2 linked regions of the Rhodopseudomonas palustris genome follow. The protein of the gene in region 1 interacts with the protein of each later gene in a pairwise test. Links are inferred from orthologs where the notes say so. Each region holds a gene or a part of one and is shown in the gene's direction. Other genes may lie near its edges. The genes, in order: gyrB and gyrA.

Region 1 (16,772 bases):
CATTGCAGCGGAGGGGCCGTCGTGGTTTTCATAGTCCACCCGCGACGCCCACGGCTCTTCAGATCAGCGCGGTTTGAGAACCAAGGGCGGACATGCAAATCGGCGGCGGTGTGCATGTTGGTGGCTTTTCCAAATGACGGTCGACCTGCAACTCATAGCAATATGGGGCCGGCGAAGCCGTGTCTGAATTCAAGCGGAAGCCTTCGTTCGAAGGTTTCTAAAGAACGACGGCACCGGCGATCCAGCGGAATGCAGACGCAGTCTTGGTGAGAGCATCGACGCGGTTTTGTTTTGGCGACGTCTGGCCGCGCGCAAGCGCGGCGAGAGGGGGAGGTTTCATGAGCACCGAAGTCGACGTATCATTCGAACCTGCCGATCATCCGGTTGAATTTTCCGCCTTCGCGGGCCATGCGTTTTTCAATAGTCATTGCCGTGCTCACACTCCGGTTTATCCGTCGAGTCCTCCGCTGAGCTGACCTTTTTCCATCTCTCTTCGGCCCTGATCTGACGCCGGCTGCTTCAGCCGAAGCGGCGGAGCCATGTCCGAACTCAACTCGCTGGTCGCGGCGATGGCGTGAGCCGTCATGGCTCGCCGCTGCGATGGCCCGTAACTCTGGAATTGAAAAGCTGCTGAAATGTCGAACATGGAACAGGATCGCTGGTCACGCGTGAAGGGCCGTTTGCGCTCGAGCGTCGGCGAGGACGTTTATTCGAGCTGGTTCGCGCGGATGGACCTCGAAAGCGTCCAGGACGAGAGCGTGCACCTGTCGGTGCCGACCCGGTTCCTGAAGAGCTGGATTCAGACGCACTACTCCGACAAGGTGCTGTCGTGCTGGCAGGCCGAACTGCCGGAGGTCAATCGCGTCGACCTCACCGTACGTTCGCCGGTGCGCTGTGCAGCGCCCGCCAAGGAAGCGCCGGCGCCGGTGGAGAGCCGCCGCGACGAGCAGCGTCCGTCGGCTGAACGCAGCAACGGCGCGACGCCGGTCTCGGCCAATCACGATGCGCTCGGCGGCTCGCCGCTCGATCCGCGCCTGACGTTTGCGAGCTTCGTGGTCGGCCGCTCCAATACGCTGGCGCACGCCGCCGCCAAGCAGGTGGCCGAAGGCCGCCGCGGCGACCCGGTGATGTTCAATCCGCTCTACATTCACTCCGGCGTCGGTCTCGGCAAAACCCATCTGCTGCAGGCCGTGACCTGGGCCGGCAATGCCGGCACCGAACGCAAGGTGCTGTATCTCACCGCCGAGAAGTTCATGTACGGCTTCGTCGCGGCGCTGAAGACGCAGACCTCGCTCGCCTTCAAGGAAGCGCTGCGCGGCATCGACGTGCTGGTGATCGACGATCTTCAATTCCTGCAGGGCAAGACCACTCAGGCCGAGTTCTGCCACACGCTGAACGCGCTGATCGACGCCGGCCGCCAGGTGGTGGTGGCCGCCGACCGGCCGCCGGCCGATCTGGAAAGCCTCGACGAGCGCGTGCGCTCGCGGCTCGCCGGTGGTCTCGTGGTCGAAATGGCGCCGCTCGGCGAAGATCTGCGCCTCGGCATCCTGCGCTCGCGCGTGGTCGCGGCCCGCACCCATCACGTCAGCTTCGACGTGCCGCAGCCGGTGCTCGAGTATCTCGCGCGCACCATCACGCATAATGGCCGCGATCTCGAAGGCGCGATCAATCGCCTGCTGGCGCACTCCAAACTGAACAATCAGCCGGTGACGCTGGAGATGGCCGAGCACGAAGTGCGCGACCTGATCCGCCCATCCGAGCCGAAGCGCATCAAGATCGAAGACATTCAGCGCATCGTGGCGCGGCAGTACAATGTCAGCCGCTCCGATCTGTTGTCGTCGCGCCGGACCGCCAATGTGGTGCGGCCGCGTCAGGTCGCGATGTATCTGGCCAAGACGCTGACGCTGCGCTCGCTGCCGGAGATCGGCCGCCGCTTTGGCGGGCGCGACCACACCACGGTGCTGCATGCCGTGCGCAAGATCGAAGGGCTGGTGTCGAAGGACACCACGCTGTCGGACGAGGTCGAATCCCTGAAGCGCCAGCTTCAGGAGTAAGGCGCTCGCGCTCGCTGCAGGCGGCCTTCATTCTCGGGCCGAATCTCGGGGAAATTTGCGCCGGCGGCGGTCGCGTGCTCTTGCGTCGATCGCTCAACCACGCCACCCTGCGGACCCCCCGCGGGGTCCGGGCGACCTCAGCGGGTGCCAATGGCCTTGGCGCCGCAACGGCTGCCGGGCACCTCCATCATATCCGGCAGCTTCATCACACGATGTGGGCGCGGAGCAGGCGGGTTTTGCAATGAAGGTCACGGTCGAACGCGCGCAACTGTTGAAGTCGTTGAGCCACGTGCATCGCGTGGTCGAGCGCCGCAACACCATCCCGATCCTCGGCAACGTGCTGGTGCGCGCCGAAAACGCGCAGCTTGCGCTGAAGGCGACCGACCTCGACCTCGAGGTCACCGAGACGCTGCCGGCCGAAACCGCGACCGCGGGTTCGACGACCGTGCCGGCGCATATGTTTTACGACATCGTCCGCAAGCTGCCGGACGGCTCGCAGATCGTGCTCGAGAGCGACGGCGACCGCTCGGTGCTGGCGATCCGCGCCGGCCGCTCGCGGTTCACGCTGCAGACGCTGCCGGAGAGCGACTTCCCGGATCTTGCCGCCGGCGAGATGAGCCACGCCTTCCGGCTGCCGGCCTCCGACGTCAAGCGGCTGATCGATCGCACCCAGTTCGCGATCTCGACCGAAGAGACCCGCTACTATCTCAACGGTATCTATCTGCACACCGCCGGCAGCCCCAAGGCTTCGAGCTTGCGCGCGGTTGCGACCGACGGCCACCGGCTGGCGCAGCTCGACCTGACGCTGCCGAGCGGCGCCGACGGCATGCCGGGCGTGATCGTACCGCGCAAGACCGTGGGCGAAGTGCAGCGGCTGATCGAAGACACCGAAGCCGAGATCGGCATCGAACTGTCGACCGGCAAAATCCGCTTCACGCTCGGCAATGTCGTGCTGACCTCCAAGCTGATCGACGGCACCTTCCCGGACTACGGCCGGGTGATCCCGCAGAACAACGACAAGGAACTGCTGGTCGACAAGAAGGACTTCGAAGCCGCGGTCGACCGCGTCTCGACGATTTCTTCTGAACGCGGCCGCGCCGTGAAGCTGGCGCTGTCCGCCGGCAAGCTGGTGCTGTCGGTGACCAATCCGGATTCCGGCAGCGCGACCGAAGAACTCGAGGTCGAATACGCTTCCGATCCGCTCGATATCGGCTTCAACTCGCGCTATCTGCTCGACATCGCCGCGCAGATCGAAGGCGAAGTCGCCGTTCTCAAGCTCGCCGATCCCGGCTCGCCGACCCTGATCCAGGACCGCGATTCCAAGAATGCGCTGTACGTCCTGATGCCGATGCGGGTGTAATACGAGCCGCTTCAATAGCACCATCGTCATCGCACGGTTGGAGCCGAATTCGTCATTGCCGGGCTTGACCCGGCAATCCATCTTGATCGTGTGACCCAAGCGTTGCGGCCAGCGAGACGTCGCAGGATCTCGACGATAATTCTGTCCGCTGGCGCGGACGCTTGATTGCCGGGTCAAGCCCGGCAATGACACCCTGATCATGACCGCCGCCCGCATCACACGCCTGACGCTGACGCATTTTCGGAACTATCGCGGGGCGTCGCTGACCACGACGGCCGACCAGGTGGTGCTGGTCGGGCCGAACGGCGCCGGCAAGACCAATTGTTTGGAAGCGATCTCGTTTCTGTCGCCGGGCCGCGGATTGCGGCGTGCGACGCTGGAAGACGTCGCCGATCATGAGGGCGACGGCTCCTGGGCGGTGTCGGCCGAAGTCGAAGGTGCGCTCGGGCTGGCGACGCTCGGCACCGGGATCGAGCCGCCGCGCGGCGACACCACAACGACGCGGCGTTGCCGGATCGACCGCGAGCCGGTCGGGTCGGCGGCCGCGTTCGGCGATCATCTGCGGATGGTGTGGCTGACGCCGTCGATGGATGGGCTGTTCATGGGCGCGGCCTCGGAACGCCGGCGGTTCTTCGACCGCCTGGTGCTGGCGATCGACAGCGGCCATTCGGCCCGGGTTTCGGCGCTCGATCGCAGCCTTCGGTCGCGCAACCGGCTTCTCGAAGACATCCGCAACGCCGACTCGCACTGGCTCGACGCCATCGAGCGCGAAACCGCGGAGCTTGCGATCGCAGTGGCAGCCCAGCGCGGCCAGACCGCGCTCAAGCTCGCCGCGATGCTCGACGCCCGCGGCGCCACCTCGGCATTTCCGTCTGCCAAGATCATGCTCGACGGCTGGATGGAGAACGCGCTGACCTCCGAGCCGGCGACCGCGGTGGAAGACCGCTACCGCGCCATCCTGCGCGACAGCCGCGGCCGCGACGCCGCCGCCGGCCGCACGCTCGACGGACCGCACCTTACCGATCTCGAAGTGATCTACGCGCCCAAGGCGATGCCGGCGCGCGATGCCTCCACCGGCGAACAGAAGGCCCTGCTGATCGGCCTGGTGCTGGCGCACGCGCAGCTCGTTGCCGAAACCACTTCGATCACGCCGCTGCTGCTGCTCGATGAAGTGGTGGCGCATCTCGACCCCGGCCGCCGCGCGGCGCTGTTCACCGAACTCGGCAAGCTCGGCGCGCAGGTTTGGATGACTGGCGCCGATCCTTTGGCGTTTGCCGAGATCGGTCCGGCAGCAGGCATTTTCGACGTCGAGAACGGGCGAATCAGGCCGCGCGGATGAGGCGCTGAGACGCGCAAAATCGGCAGCTTGGCCGCGGTTTGCAGCGACCGTCGAATCGGCCTTCGCGAGGCTTGCGAACGCGGCTAAAATCTCTATCTCTTCAACGGGTTGAACGGCGCGACTTTGCGCTGGTGACGACCCACCTTTCATGGCACAAAAGAGCGCTTCGCAACGAATGGCGCACGCCGATTCGATCGCAATCCTGAAGGTCCCTGCATGACTGAACCTGCCCGGCAGCCCTCTGCCGAATCCGTGCATCCCGCGCCGGCCGAATATGGCGCGGAATCGATCCGGGTGCTGAAGGGCCTCGATGCCGTTCGCAAGCGGCCGGGCATGTATATCGGCGACACCGACGACGGCTCCGGCCTGCACCACATGGTGTACGAAGTCGTCGACAACGCGATCGACGAAGCACTCGCCGGCCATGCCAGCCGCGTCGAGGTGATCCTCAACGCCGACGGCTCGGTGACGGTGCGCGACGACGGTCGCGGCATCCCGGTCGACATTCACAAGGGCGAAGGCGTGTCGGCAGCCGAGGTCATCATGACCCAACTGCACGCCGGCGGAAAATTCGACCAGAACTCCTACAAGGTGTCGGGCGGTCTGCACGGCGTCGGCGTCTCGGTCGTCAACGCGCTGTCGAGCAAGCTGATGCTGCGGGTGTGGCGCAACGACAAGGAGCACTACATCGAATTCGCCCACGGCGACGCGGTGGCACCTTTGAAAGTCGTCGGCGACGCCAATGGCAAGCGCGGCACGGAGGTGACGTTCTACGCTTCGGCCGAGACGTTCACGCACATCGAGTATAACTTTGCCACGCTGGAGCACCGGCTGCGCGAACTCGCCTTCCTCAATTCCGGCGTCTACATCGTGCTGTCCGACATGCGCCACGCGGTCGAGAAGCGCGAAGAGATGCGCTACGAGGGCGGCGTCACCGAATTCGTCAAATATCTCGATCGCAACAAGAAGCCGATCGTGCCCACCCCGGTGGTGATCGGCGCCGAACTGAACGGCATCGCGGTCGAAGCCGCGCTGTGGTGGAACGACACGTATCATGAGAACGTGCTGTGCTTCACCAACAACATCCCGCAGCGCGACGGCGGCACCCATCTGGCCGGCTTCCGCGCCGCTCTGACGCGACAGATCACCGGCTATGCCGAGGCCGGCTCCAAGAAAGAGAAAGTCGCGCTGACCGGCGACGACTGCCGCGAAGGCCTCACCGCCGTGCTGTCGGTGAAGGTGCCCGACCCGAAGTTCTCGTCGCAGACCAAGGACAAGCTGGTGTCCTCGGAAGTGCGGCCGGTGGTCGAAAACGTCATCAACGAAGCCCTCGCGGCGTGGCTGGAAGAACATCCGTCCGAAGCCAAGATCGTGATCGGCAAAGTGGTCGAAGCCGCCGCTGCGCGCGAAGCCGCCCGCAAGGCGCGCGAACTGACCCGCCGCAAGGGCGCGCTCGATATCGCCTCGCTGCCCGGCAAGCTCGCCGACTGCCAGGAGCGCGATCCGGCCAAATCCGAACTGTTCATCGTCGAGGGTGACTCGGCAGGCGGCTCCGCCAAGCAGGGCCGCAACCGCGAATTCCAGGCCGTGCTGCCGCTGCGCGGCAAGATCCTCAACGTCGAGCGCGCGCGCTTCGACAAGATGCTGAGCTCCGAGCAGATCGGCACGCTGATCACCGCGCTCGGCACCGGCATCGGCCGCGAAGACTTCGACCTGTCGAAGCTGCGCTACCACAAGATCATCCTGATGACCGACGCCGACGTCGACGGCGCGCACATCCGCACACTGCTGCTGACGTTCTTCTTCCGGCAGATGCCGGCGCTGATCGAGGGCGGCTATCTCTACATCGCGCAGCCGCCGCTCTACAAAGTGACGCGCGGCAAGTCCGAGCAGTATCTCAAGGACGAACGCGCGCTCGAAGACTATCTGATCGCCACCGGCCTCGACGATTGCGTGTTCAAGCTGGCGACCGGCGAAGAGCGCGGCCGCCGCGACCTGCTGAAGCTGGTCGAGGATGCGCGCGTGATCCGCGGCACGCTGCACAATCTGCACAGCCGCTATAACCGCAGCGTGGTCGAACAGGCGGCGATCGCCGGCGTGCTCAGCCCGCGGATCACCACCGACATCGCCACCGCCAATGAAGCTGCCGCCTATATCGCTCGGCGGCTCGACGCGCTGGCCGACGAGGTCGAACGCGGCTGGGTCGGCCGCTTCATCGAAGGCGAAGGCTTCGCATTCGAGCGCACGGTGCGCGGCGTCAAGGAAGTCGCGACCATCGACGATGCGCTGCTCGGCTCGGCCGACGCGCGCAAGCTCGATGAATATGCGGCGATCCTGCAGGAAGTGTATCCGCGGCCCGGCCTGCTGCGCCGCAAGGACGCCGAAACTGCGATCCACGGCCCGGTCAGCCTGTTCGAGGCGGTGACCGACGCCGGCCGCAAGGGTGTGACGCTGCAGCGCTACAAAGGCCTCGGCGAGATGAACCCGGAACAGCTGTGGGAGACCACGCTCGACACCAACGCGCGGTCGCTGCTGCAGGTGAAGGTGCGCGAAGTCGACGAAGCCGACGACATCTTCACCAAGCTGATGGGCGACGTCGTCGAGCCGCGCCGCGAGTTCATCCAGGAGAACTCGCTGCACGCGACCGTGGACGTGTAACTGACGTCGTCGATCGCAGCGATCTCCGAGACGCTGCGCCTTTGCCCTAAGGGCTACCCGACACGCGCCCTCCGAAATCCAGCGCGTCCGTCTCCACGCGTCATACCCGGCCTTGTGCCGGGCATCCACGCCTTGCCGACGTCCATGCGCGAAAGGCGTGGATGGCCGGGACAAGCCCGGCCATGACGGCATTCGTGGCGAACTAAGTGACCTACAAAAATGCTGTGAGTCGAGTGCGCTTACTGAGCTAAACTTTGGGGCGCCCGGCAACGCCGAGTCCCACGCCTAAGCCGCCTCCCCCGTCTTCAGCACGCCTCTGCGGATCTGGTCTTCTTCGATCGACTCGAACAGCGCCTTGAAGTTGCCTTCGCCGAAGCCGTCATCGCCCTTGCGTTGGATGAATTCGAAGAAGATCGGGCCGATCGCATTGGCCGAGAAGATCTGCAGCAGCACCTTGGTCTGACCGCCGTCCACAACGCCTTCGCCGTCGATTAGAATGCCGTTTCGCTGCAGCCGGGCGACATCCTCACCATGCTTTGGCAGCCGTGCATCGACGCGCTCGAAATACGTCTCGGGCGGCGACGGCATGAACGGCAGGCCGGCGGCGCGCAGGCCTTCGACGGTGCTGTAGATATCGCGGCAGCCGCAGGCGATGTGCTGAATACCCTCGCCGCGATACAGGTTGAGATATTCTTCGATCTGGCCGGAGTCGCCGGCATCCTCGTTGATCGGAATCCGGATCTTGCCATCCGGACTGGTCAGCGCGCGCGAGAACAGGCCGGAGGCGCGGCCCTCGATATCGAAGAAGCGGATCTGCCGGAAGTTGAACAGCTTGGCGTAGAACTCCGTCCATACGTCCATGCGGCCGCGATGAACGTTGTGGGTCAGGTGATCGATGTAATAGAGGCCGGCCCCTATCGGCCGAGCATCACGGGCGCCGACCCAATCGAACTCGGCGTCATAAGCCGAGCCCTTGGCGCCGTAGCGATCGACGAAATACAGCAGGCTTCCACCAATGCCTTTGATGGCCGGGACGTCCAGCGTGGCCTGCGCGGCCGTGACGCCGGCCGGTTCGGCGCCGAGTGCGATCGCCCGCTCATAGGCCTCCTTGGCATCGACCACCCGGAACGCCATCGACGGCGCACAAGGGCCGTGCGCGGTGACGAAGTCGGTGCCGTGGGTGCCGGGCTGCTCATTGACCAGATAGTTGACGTCACCTTGGCGATAGACCGAGATCGCTTTGGTGCGATGTTTCGCAACCAGGCTGAAGCCCATCAGCTTGAACAGGCTATGAAGCTGCGCCGGATCCGGATGGGCGAATTCGACGAATTCGAAGCCATCCGTGCCCATCGGATTGTCGGCGCTGATCGTGGCCGGCTGCGCATCGTGCGGAAATGGTCCCATTGGCGGCTCCTCCAGATTGGTTCTTTGAGCCGGTAGTATCGTCCGCGCCGCCCGCAAGAAGCGTGCAAATGCGAGCCGATCGCGCTAGCCTGCGCACGATCCGTGCATCAAACCGAGCTTTTTCGCATGATATCTGTCGATGCGTTCGACTTGAAGATCCTCAGCGCGCTGCAGGACGATGGCCGCCTCACCAACCAGGAGCTGGCCGACCGGGTGCAGCTGTCGCCGTCGCAATGCTCGCGGCGGCGGATGCGGCTGGAGCAGGACAATATCATTACCGGCTATCGGGCCGAGCTGTCCGGCGATGCGCTTGGCTTCGGCGTGGTCGCCTTCATCCAGATCACGCTGGCGACGCACTCGCCGGGCAACGCCGAGAAGTTTCGATCACTGGTCGGCCGGATCGACGAAGTGCAGGAAGCCTATTCGCTGACCGGTGATGCGGACTACGTGCTGAAGGCCGTACTGCGCGACCTGAAAGGCCTCTCCGACCTCGTCAACAACGTGCTGATGCCGCACCAGAGTGTCGCGCATGTGCGCTCGTCAATCGTGCTCGATCGCCTCAAGGAAAGCGCACGGCTGCCGCTGAAACAGCTCACGGACGGCTGACTCTTTTGGACGACAGCGATCAGGCGCAGTACTGCCCGACGTTGTTCAGCTTCTCGGAATCGAGATCTGACAAACCACGCCGGCGGGCGGAAACTCCAGCTTGGCGCCGCCATTGCCGAGGCTGCGCGAGATCAGCGTCTGGCCGAAGCCGGAGCTTTGCGGCGGCGTCACCGGCGGGCCGTCGTGCTCCTGCCATTCGATCGTCAGCGCCTCGTCGGTGGCGCCGACCCGGCGCACCGAGATCCGCCCCGACGGCACCGACAAGGCACCGTATTTCACCGCGTTGGTGGTGAGTTCATGAAACACTAAGCCGAGCGACACCGCGGTCTTGGCGTCGACCGCAATGTCGAGACCATCGGTGACGATACGGCCGCTGGACAGCGAGGCGAACGGCGCCAGCTCGGCGGCGAGCACATCGCGGATCTGCAGGTTCTGCCACGAGGCATTCGACAGCAGCGTGTGGGTCGCAGCCAGCGCCTGAATCCGGCCGGTGAAGGATTTCTGGAAATCCTCGATGGTGCGCTCGTGCGCGGCGGTGCGGGCGCAGATCGCCATCACCATGGTCAGCGTGTTCTTCACGCGATGGTCGAGCTCGCCCATCAGTAGCGCCTGATGCCGCTCGGCGGCCTTGCGCTGCGACAGGTCGACCAGCGTAACCACGCAGCCTTGAGTGCGCTCGCCCGAAACCACCAGCGGCGCCGCGCTGATCATCACGTCGGTGATCACGGCCGAGGGGATGCGCACCGCCGCCTCCAGCCCCTGCACCGGCAAGCCCGCGGTCGCCATCACGACGATGTCGTCGCTGCTCATCAGTTCGGAAGCTTCGGGGAAGCTCAGCGCGATCGCCTCGGCAAAGGTCTTGCCGACCGGCGCCTCGGCGCAGATCCGCATCGCGGCGCCATTGAGATGGGTGACGCGGCCAGCTCGGTCGCAGACGATCACCGCCTCGTTGGCCGAGGACAGGATCGCGCGCGCCAGCCGCTCGGACTCGCGGGCGGCGGCAGCCTGCTCGCGCTCGCTGATGTCGGTGAAGGTGATCGCCGCGCCGCGGACCACACCAAATTCCAGCGGGGTGCCGGTGAGCAGCATGCTGCGTTCGGCACTGCCGACCCGCAGGTGGATTTCGGCGGATTGCCGTTCGCGCTGGGCCTGCGCCAGCAGGCGACGGAACGCCGCCTGATTCACCTGATCGAGCAATCCGATCAGCGCCGATGCGGTCAGCGAGCCATGGGCGTAGTCGAGCAGCGCACAAAGCGCCTGATTGGCATAGAGCAGCTGGCCATCCTGATCGAACGCCGCGGCCCCGACGTCCATCGCTTCCATGAAGGTGCGATACGACTGGCCGCCGCCTTCGAGCGTGAACACCTGCTCTTCGTCGGCGCCGCGGACCACGACCGCATCGATTTCGCCGTCGCGGATCGCCCGCAGCGTCTCCTCGGCCTCCTCAAGCCGGGCTTCCAGTTCCGCCCTGCTCAGCGCCGAGACCGCCGACGTCACGAGGACGGCTCCTCCACCGCCAGATGCACCAGAACTTTCGGCGTATCGGACAAGTCTCCGATGATTTTGCGGATCGGCACCGGCAACTCCTTCACCAGCGTCGGGATCGCCACGATGCCGTGCTCGCGGGCGAGCTGCGGCTGCTTCTTCAGATCGATGACCTCGACCTTGTACTTGCCGGCCAGATGTTCGGCACAGATCTTCTCGAGATTGCGGATCGCCGCGAGGGATTTGGGCGTCTCGCCGGCGACGTACAGCACCAGTTTGATCGGATCGGCCATCGTCGTCCCCTATTCGGTGTCGTCGGGCGAGCCGATCAGGCCCCGGCTCCGCGCCATCTCGCTGACATCGCGCTCGCTTTGCGCCCGGAAGCTGACTTCATCTTGCGTGAGCCGCTGCAGCTCGGCCTCGTCGACCGCCAGATCGGCCTTCAGCGCCTCGATCTGCGCGAGCGCACGCCGGCGGCGCTGCTCGATCTGGTCCTGCACCCGCGCCACCTCGACGCGGCGCTCGCTTTCGGCGCGCCGCGCCTTGGCTTCCTCGGCCCGGCGCGCCGATCCGGTCAGCGCACCGCCTTCGCCGAGATAGGGCGGCAACAGATGGATGCCGTCGTTCGACATCACGAACTCGCGCACCTGGTTGGAGTGCGCGATGCCGCGTGCCTTGAGCAGATAGAGCTCGCGATTGAATTCGCCGTGCGCTTCGCGATTGAGCAGCAGGATCCAGGCATCCATCAGTGACGACAGCCCGGCGTCGGTTTCGGTCTGAGCGCCGTGCGCAAGATGCGTGAAGGCGCCGGTGATGCCGTTGGATTTCAAGTAATCGACGATGCGCAACAGCATCGACTGCACTTCGCCGATCTGCCCACTTTCCGTGAACGCCGAGATCGGATCGAGCACCACGAGGTCCGGCTTGAAACGCGCGACTTCGCGCAGCATCACCGCCAAGTGCATTTCCAGGCTATAGAACGTCGGCCGCGCCCCGATGTAGCGAAGCTGGCCGCTGCTCAGCCAGCGGCCGAGATCGGTGCCGACCGATTTCATGTTGCGGACGGTCTGCGCCTCGGATTCTTCGAACGACAGATACAACGCCTTCTCGCCGCGCCGGCAGGCGGCGTCGACCATCATGCAGGCCAGCGAACTCTTGCCCGAACCGGCGACGCCGGTGATCAGCACGCTGGTGCCGCGATAGAACCCGCCGCCGGACAGCATCGCGTCGAGATCGGGAACGCCGCTCGAGATCCGCTCCTCGTGCACCTTATGTGACAGCCCGAGCGACGACACCGGCAGAACGCTGAAGCCCTCTTCGTCGATCAGGAACGGATATTCGTTGGTACCGTGCGCAGTGCCGCGGTATTTAACGATGCGCAGCCGGCGGGTCGAAATCTGATTGTCGACGCGGTGATCGAGCAGGATGACGCAGTCGGAGACGTACTCCTCCAGCCCCTGCCGGGTCAGCGTGCCGTCGCCGCGCTCGCCGGTGATGACTGCGGTGAGGCCCTTCTGCTTCAGCCAATCGAACAGCCGCCGGATTTCGGCGCGCAGCACGGCGGGATTCTGAAACGCCGAGAACAGGCTCTCGATGGTGTCGAGCACGATCCGCTTGGCGCCGATCTGGTCGACCGCGAACTCCAGCCGCAAGAACAGCGCTTCGAGATCGTAGTCACCGACTTCGGCGACCTCGGTCGGATCGATCGCGATGTGCTCGATCAGAACCCGCTCCTGCTCGATCAGCCCCTGCAGGTCGAAGCCCAGCGAGGCGACGTTATCGACGATGTCGACCGGACGCTCTTCGAAGGTGACGAACACGCCGGGCTCGTCATAAAAGCGCGCGCCGTTGATCAGGAAGGTGGAGGCGAACAGCGTCTTGCCGCAGCCGGCCGAACCGCACACCAGACTGGGTCGCCCTGAGGGCAAGCCGCCAAGGGTGAGATCGTCGAACCCTTCGATCCCCGTCAGAGATTTGGATATGCCGTCCGCCATCGTACCCCAGGCCGTTTTCCGATTTGTAGGAGAACAGGAACTCGCTGCCTAGTGGAAGCCCAACGAAAATCCTGGTGTCCGACGCGGGAACGAAACGAGGCTTTCTGCGTTGCGGCGACTGATCCTACCTAACTGTCAAACTAACTTGACGATTCTAGCGGGCCACTGAGCGGCGCACTGTCTCGAAACAGGTCACGATCTGAAATCCATCACTCCGGGGAGCTGACGATCACGCCGTACCAGCCGAGCCCGCGATAGGTCTCGTAGCCGGGCGTCAGGTGGAAGCCGACCAGCGCTCCCCGGCCGTCGCGATAGGTGCCACAGGTCGGATGAGCCGACTGCAGCGGAAAGCGCTCATCGAGAATCCCCTGCCCATCCGAAGCGGCAATCACACGGCGGTCGGCGTCGAGCAGCAGCACCCGCGAGCGGTTCGGATCGTCGACCCGCACGCCTTGCACGATCGCCTTGGCCTGAGCTTCCCAGTCGAAGTGAATCGCCAGGATGCCGAGCGGCGCGCCGTCGCTGCGGCCGTCGGCACGGACGCTGGCGCAGTAAGTCGCCACCTGCGCATCACCGAGCAGCGGCACGCGTTCGATATTGCCTGCCACATAGTCGTCGCCGCTGCGCAGCCGCAACGCTTCCTTGAACCAGCCCTGCCCCGCCACGTTCTTGCCTGCCACGGCGAAACGGTCGGGCCGGCCGTTAGCCAGAATGGTGCCGTCGAGGCCGCACAGCCACAGATCGAGATACACCGTATAGGCCGACAGGATCACGCCCATGCGCGTGGACGCATAGGCGACCGCCTCGGCGGAAGGCTCAGCCACGCAGTCGACCACAGCGGAATCGGTCGCCCACCAGCGGACATCGCAGGTGCGCTCATAGAGATTGCGATCGATCAGTTCGACGGCGTTGAGCGCCAGATCGACCAGCCGGTCACCGCGTGATCGTTCTGTCATATTGCCGATCGAGTCGATCAGCTCGCCGGTTCGCTTGGTGAGTTGGGTTTCGAGGTCGCGCGCGATCTGTTCGATCTGGGCACCGACGTTGCGGACTTCCTGCGCCACGATGGCGAAGCCGGCGCCCTGCTTGCCGGCGCGGGCACTTTCGATCAGCGCATTGAGCGCCAGAATTTTCATCTGGCTGGTAATCTTCTGGATCGTCCGGGTTTTGCCGCAGGCAATCTCGTTCACCTCCGACGTCAGCCGCGCCACCAGCGCAGAGATATCGGCGCGATCATCCGCCTTGGGCTCACCCGCCGGATCGTCTCTGCGAACGGCTGCGGCGTGCATATGTTTCCATCCCCGACGCTGTACGGCGCCGGGGATAAATTTGAGCGAATAGTCCTAATGAGGACTAAACCAAAAACAGGGAAAGACGCCCGGAAGCAACCTTCGATTGCTGTTAGTTTGTGCAAATCGACCGATTAGTCGACAACTAACAATCATCACAATTCAGAACGGCAACTAACTACCTTCGACCGAAGGAGTTCTGAATCGCCACCATCGCTACTGATTCGCCGGCCGAGGTCGTGCGACCAAGCAAATCCAGGCGATTAGGATACCGGCATCGGCGGCACCGGCAGTGCCGTCACCGACTTGATCTTCTCCATCGCGAAACGCGAGGTGACGTTCTTCAGCGCCACCGTGCCGATCAGCTTCTTGTAGAACTGATCGTAGGCGCGCATGTCGGCGACGACGACGCGCAGCATGTAGTCGACATCGCCGGCCATCCGGTAGAACTCGATCACCTCGGGCATCGCGCTGACGGCATCGGCGAAGGTCTTCAGCCAGGCGTCGGAGTGATCGCCGCTCTCGATCGAGACGAACACCGACAATCCGAGCCCGATCTTGTCCTGATCGACCAGAGCGACCCGCTTGATGATCACCCCGTCGGCCTCGAGCCGCTGGATCCGCTTCCAGCACGGCGTCGACGACAGCCCGACCCGATCGCCGATCTCGGCCACGGACAGCGAGGCATCCTGCTGCAGCACCGTCAGAATTTTGCGGTCAATGGCATCCAGCCGCCGACTGGATTCGGCGACGATGCTGTCGGTGTCGGTCATGGCGAGAGAACTTTCTTCCAAATTCAATGACGCGCAGCATCATATATGGAATGAAATTTCTCGCAAGCCACTGGTTCCGCGCATGCGCCGGTGCAACGCCGCGCTCGCGGAGGACGTAAACGCCATCGTTTTCAAGCAGTTACGCAACCCTGAGCTTAGGAGCGCGCGCTGCGGGGCAGTTTTCCAGATGGCGGACCGCGGCTTTATGCGCATCTCCGGGCGAGCGGAAGCCCTGCCCTTCGAGCCCGGAGAAGTCGTCGCTAGCGGCGTGGAAGCGGAAACTGCGACCGTCGCGAACCACGATACCGGCGGCGCGCGAATTCACTTCGATGATAAAGGCATGGGACATGGCGGCACTTCATTGGTCGTCGACTCGCTCGGGGGAGCGGGTACGCCGGCCTGATAGCCGCGCTCTGTTTCACCCAGATGAAGCGCGCTTAAAGCTTTGATCTTACGTCGATCTGCTGAGCAGGAGGGAACCGGCCGCTCAGCAGCAGGACATCGGCGGAAATGCCGGCTGCAGCTTGCGCAGCGCGCGGTAAAACCGGGCAAACCAGCGGCGCGGCCAGGGCTGCGCCTGGAGCCAGCGCTCCTGAACGTCCTCGTCGGGCTCGATCGGCGCCTCGGTGGCGGCAGGTGCTGGCGCCGGATCGATCACCGGTGGGGCAGCGGGCTTGGCCGGAGCCTCGAACGCGACCGCGATCCGCGGCCGGTCGTCATAGGTGAGCATCGCCATATCAGCCTCGCTTTTCTGCCGGCGCAGTAGCCGGCGGTGGCAAGGGCGGATCGTCGTCGGCGATCGCTCGCCAGGCGGCTCCGTCGAGATCTTCGTACTGGCCGCTCTTCAGCGACCACAGAAACGCAATCAGTCCAAGCAGGCCGAGCCCGAGCGCCAGCGGGACCAGGATCACCATTACTTCCATGCCGCGGCTCCCCGGCGAACGCGGCGGGCCCGCATCGCATTCAGCATCACCAGCAGCGACGATCCCGACATCGCCAGCGCCGCGATCAGCGGTGTGGCATAGCCTGCGATCGCAATCGGCACCGCCAGCACATTATAGCCGATCGCCAGACCGAGATTCTCCCGCATCACCGCCATCGCTTTACGCGAATAATCGACCGCGGCCAGCACCGGCGCAAGCTCCTTGCCGAGGAACACCAGATCGGCGGTGGCTTGGCTGAGATGGGTGGCGCTGATCGGCGACATCGAGACGTGCGCGGCGGCGAGCGACGGTGCGTCGTTCATGCCGTCGCCGACCATCATCACGGTGCGACCCTGCTTCTTCAGCGCCTCGATATGGGCGATCTTCTCGGCCGGCTTCACCCCGGCACGCCAGGCGGACACGCCGAGCGCATCGGCCGCATGGCGCACCGCCGGTTCTCGATCGCCCGACAGCAGCTCCACCGCGATGCCGCGATTGATCAGCGCGTCGATCGTTTTGGCAGCATCGGGACGCAGCAACTGGCGCACCGCAAACACCACCCGCTGTTGGCCGCGGCTGAACGCCACCACGGAGACTTCGGGGTCTTCGCTGAGGATCTGATTGGCTTCGGCATCGGCGCCGCAGAACGCCGGACTGCCGAGCCTCAATTCTTCGCCGCCAAAGGTAGTGCGGACGCCGCGTCCGGGCTCTTCGACCACGTTCGGCAACGGCGACTTGGCGTGCGCGGCCCGCGCCACCGCAGCGGCGACCGGATGATGGCTGGCGAGCGCGAGCCGGCCGGCGAGGTCGAACGCGTCGGGCGGGATGCCCGCAGCGTTGACGACATCCAGCTCGGGCAACGTCAGCGTGCCGGTCTTGTCGAACAC
Region 2 (3,761 bases), 2.9 Mb from region 1 along the record:
GCGGCCACCCGCACCGTGCTCGATCTGTCGATCGATGCGGCGGACGGGGCCGGCGTGAGCTGGCTCCATCGCAACACTGAGGTGCTGGCGAAGGATCTGGTCGACGGCCGATACGCCATGACGGTGCGGGTCGAGGACAACAAGCGCGACGTCGTGGTCGACCGTTTCGGCGCGGTGCCGCGGCCGGATTGAGGGCGCGAATCGGCGCTTTGCGGAAGCGCCGATCGCGGCAATTTCGGCGCCTTTCACGAAGGCTTTTCGCGACCGTCGAAAACGCCCCGTAAGTCTTTGGAAAAACGAGCGGAAAAACCTTCGAAAACCGCGTCCGAAAGGGTGGTTCACAACACCCCGATACGCTATACGAATCCGATCAGATTCTGACCGGAATTCACCCTTGTCCGACAAAGACGACGAGAAGCCCGGGGAGCCGCTGGCGCCCTCGGATATTCGCCCCGTATCCATTCTCGACGAGATGAAGCGCAGCTATCTCGATTACGCGATGAGCGTGATCGTGGCGCGAGCGCTACCGGATGCGCGCGACGGGTTGAAGCCGGTGCATCGCCGTATCCTCTTCGGCATGTACGAGAACGGCTTCGAGTGGAACAAGCCGTATCGCAAGTCGGCACGCACCGTCGGCGACGTCATCGGTAAGTATCACCCGCACGGCGACCAGTCAGTGTACGACGCGCTGGTCCGCATGGCGCAGAACTTCTCGATGCGCGTGCCTCTGATCGATGGTCAGGGCAATTTCGGTTCGGTCGACGGCGATATGCCGGCGGCGATGCGGTACACCGAATCCCGCCTGACCAAGATCGCGCAGACGCTGCTCGATGATATCGACAAGGACACCGTCGACTTCCAGCCGAACTACGACAATTCGGAACGGGAGCCGCAGGTTCTTCCTGCCAAGTTCCCGAACCTGTTGGTCAACGGCGCCGGCGGCATCGCGGTCGGCATGGCCACCAACATCCCGCCGCACAATCTCGGCGAGGTGATCGACGCCTGTATCGCGCTGATCGACGATCCGGCGCTGTCGATCGACGATCTCAACAAGATCGTGCCGGGTCCGGACTTCCCGACCGGCGGCATCATTCTCGGCCGCGCCGGCATCCGCGCCGCCTATCAGACCGGCCGTGGCTCGATCGTGATGCGTGGCAAGGTCGAGATCGAGACCGTCCGCAAGGACCGTGAAGCGATCATCGTCACCGAGATTCCGTATCAGGTGAACAAGGCCACGATGGTCGAGCGCATCGCCGAGCTGGTGCGCGAGAAGAAGATCGAAGGCATCGGCGATCTGCGCGACGAATCCGACCGCGACGGTTTCCGCGTGGTGATCGAGTTGCGCCGCGACGCCGTACCTGAGGTCGTGCTCAACCAGCTCTACAAGTTCACGCCGCTGCAGACCAATTTCGGCGCCAACATGGTGGCGCTGGAAGGCGGCCGGCCGCAGTTGATGAACCTGAAGGATCTGCTGACGGTCTTCGTCGCATTCCGCGAACAGGTCGTCACCCGCCGCACCAAATTCCTGCTCAACAAGGCGCGCGATCGCGCCCACATCTTGGTCGGCCTCGCGATCGCGGTGGCGAATATCGACGAGATCATTCGCGTGATCCGTAATTCGCCTGATCCGAACACGGCGCGCGAGACCCTGATGTCGCGCGACTGGCCGGCCGCCGATGTCGCGGCGATGATCACGCTGATCGACGATCCGCGCCACAAGCTCAACGAGGACGGCACCGCCAGGCTGTCGTTCGAGCAGGCCAAGGCGATCCTCGATCTGCGGCTGCAGCGCCTCACCGCGCTGGGACGCGAAGAGATTTCCGAAGAGCTCGACAAGCTCGCGGTCGAAATCGCCGACTATCTGGAAATCCTGCGCTCGCGGGCGCGGGTGCAGACGATCGTCAAGACCGAGCTCGGCGAGGTCAAGGCCGAGTTCGCAACGCCGCGGCGGACTGAGATTGTCGAGCAGGAAGGCGAGGTCGAAGACGAAGACCTGATCCAGCGCGAGGACATGGTGGTGACCGTGTCGCACGCCGGCTACGTCAAGCGGGTGCCGCTGTCGACCTATCGGGCGCAGCGCCGCGGCGGCAAGGGCCGCTCCGGCATGGCCACCCGCGAGGAGGATTTCGTCTCGCGGCTGTTCGTCGCCTCGACGCACACGCCGGTGCTGTTCTTCTCGTCGCGCGGTCAGGTCTACAAGGAAAAGGTCTGGCGGTTGCCGCTGGCGCCGCCGAACGGCCGTGGCAAGGCGCTGATCAACATCCTGCCGCTGGAGCAGGGCGAGCGCATCACCACGATCATGCCGCTGCCGGAGGACGAAGCCTCGTGGAGCGAGCTCGACGTGATGTTCGCCACCACCGGGGGCAACGTCCGCCGCAACAAGCTGTCCGACTTCGTCGACGTCCGCCGCTCCGGCATCATCGCGATGAAGCTCGACGAGGGCGAGGCGATCGTCGACGTCCAGATCTGCACCGAGCGCGACGACGTGCTGCTGACCGCCGCCGGCGGCCAGTGCATCCGCTTCCCGGTGCCGGACGTGCGCGTGTTCAGCGGCCGCACCTCGATGGGCGTGCGCGGCATCGCGCTGTCGTCCGGCGACAAGGTGATCTCGCTCAGCATCCTGCGTCACTTCGAGGCGACGCCGGCCGAACGCTCGACCTATCTGAAGCAGTCCGGCGCGATCCGCCGTGCCGCGACCGGTGAGGAGAACGAGCCGATCGAGACGCCGGAAGTTGAAGCCGAGGAGGGCGATACGTCCGCGGCGCTGTCGCAGGAGCGCTATGCCGAAATGTCGGCGTCCGAGCAGTTCGTGCTGACGATCTCGGAGAACGGCTACGGCAAGCGGACCTCGTCGTTCGAGTACCGCACCACCGGGCGTGGCGGCAAAGGCATCGTGGCGATGTCGGTGAACAGCCGCAACGGCAAGCTGATAGCGTCGTTCCCGGTCGAAGACTCCGACCAGATCATGCTGGTCACCGACAACGGTCAGCTGATCCGCTGCCCGGTCGAAGGCATTCGCGTCGCCGGCCGCTCGACGCAGGGCGTGATCGTGTTCGACACCGCGGATGACGAGAAGGTCGTCTCGGTCGAGCGCATTCCGGAGACCGACGACGGCGAAAACGGCAACGGCGGCTAGGCCGGCGCTCGAGGAGAGGCGGCGTCCGTTCGCCGCCTCAGCGCCACGCTATGGCGCGCAGTCAGCAGGCTGCACGATCGCCAGAATCGAAAGACCCCCGAGGGGGCAACTCGGGGGTCTTCGGTACAGAGCGCCCTTGGAGGGAAGCGCTTTGCGGAAACTAGCGGTCGGATAACGCCAAAATCTTAATGTCGTTCCGCCGTCACCAGCCGCGCCTGACCGATCGGCGCGTGGCTGGCATTGGCGTTGCGGAGGCAGGACGGCTCGAAATTCGGCCAGGCCTGCTCCGAGCAGGCGGTGCCGAGGGGACGGATGTCGAGCCGGTCGCCCTTGGCCAGAGCCTGCGGAACGCTGGCTTCGACCTGCGGGGCAAAGCCCGGAAGAATGGTGACTGCCGCGGCAGCAAAGGCGGCGATCGCGATCACGGAAAGAGCCTTGATCATGACGGTGTCCCCTGTCGTCTCGATGGTCCGGCCGTTTCGGCCTGGAGTGCTTTGTCGCTTCCCGATGCGGCTGGTTTACCCAGCGCTGGTTTCAGAACGTCTTCATCGCCCGGCCATTCAGGTTTCATGACCGCGGGGATTTGTTTCTTGGCTTTCGGGCGCATGAAACAAACCCGTAAAAA

The links.
Region 2: the proteins of gyrB (region 1) and gyrA interact in binary tests that used the Escherichia coli proteins (3 or more experiments, as listed by UniProt). The link is inferred for Rhodopseudomonas palustris from one-to-one orthologs.

What each region holds. Positions count from the first base shown.
Region 1 is NZ_CP019966.1:44-16,815, forward strand. The notes cover bases 4,650-7,690. They hold gyrB (DNA topoisomerase (ATP-hydrolyzing) subunit B), read left to right. Parts: upstream 4,650-4,969; coding sequence 4,970-7,411; downstream 7,412-7,690. Other genes in these bases: recF (DNA replication/repair protein RecF), read left to right, coding at 4,650-4,753. In the rest of the region: chromosomal replication initiator protein DnaA, read left to right, coding at 636-2,054; dnaN (DNA polymerase III subunit beta), read left to right, coding at 2,296-3,414; more of recF, read left to right, coding at 3,614-4,649; hppD (4-hydroxyphenylpyruvate dioxygenase), read right to left, coding at 7,697-8,815; RPPS3_RS00030 (Lrp/AsnC family transcriptional regulator), read left to right, coding at 8,942-9,421; RPPS3_RS00035 (sensor histidine kinase), read right to left, coding at 9,467-10,918; RPPS3_RS00040 (circadian clock KaiB family protein), read right to left, coding at 10,915-11,199; circadian clock protein KaiC, read right to left, coding at 11,209-12,900; RPPS3_RS00050 (methyl-accepting chemotaxis protein), read right to left, coding at 13,110-14,189; RPPS3_RS00055 (Lrp/AsnC family transcriptional regulator), read right to left, coding at 14,453-14,962; RPPS3_RS24865 (hypothetical protein), read left to right, coding at 14,943-15,365; RPPS3_RS00065 (hypothetical protein), read right to left, coding at 15,450-15,698; cbb3-type cytochrome oxidase assembly protein CcoS, read right to left, coding at 15,700-15,885; RPPS3_RS00075 (heavy metal translocating P-type ATPase), read right to left, coding at 15,876-16,772. UniProt on the Escherichia coli protein: DNA gyrase negatively supercoils closed circular double-stranded DNA in an ATP-dependent manner to maintain chromosomes in an underwound state.
Region 2 is NZ_CP019966.1:2,915,501-2,919,261, forward strand. The notes cover bases 1-3,336. They hold gyrA (DNA gyrase subunit A), read left to right. Parts: upstream 1-394; coding sequence 395-3,136; downstream 3,137-3,336. Other genes in these bases: hflX (GTPase HflX), read left to right, coding at 1-192; RPPS3_RS13565 (hypothetical protein), read right to left, coding at 3,322-3,336. Also shown: more of RPPS3_RS13565, read right to left, coding at 3,337-3,579. UniProt on the Escherichia coli protein: A type II topoisomerase that negatively supercoils closed circular double-stranded (ds) DNA in an ATP-dependent manner to maintain chromosomes in an underwound state.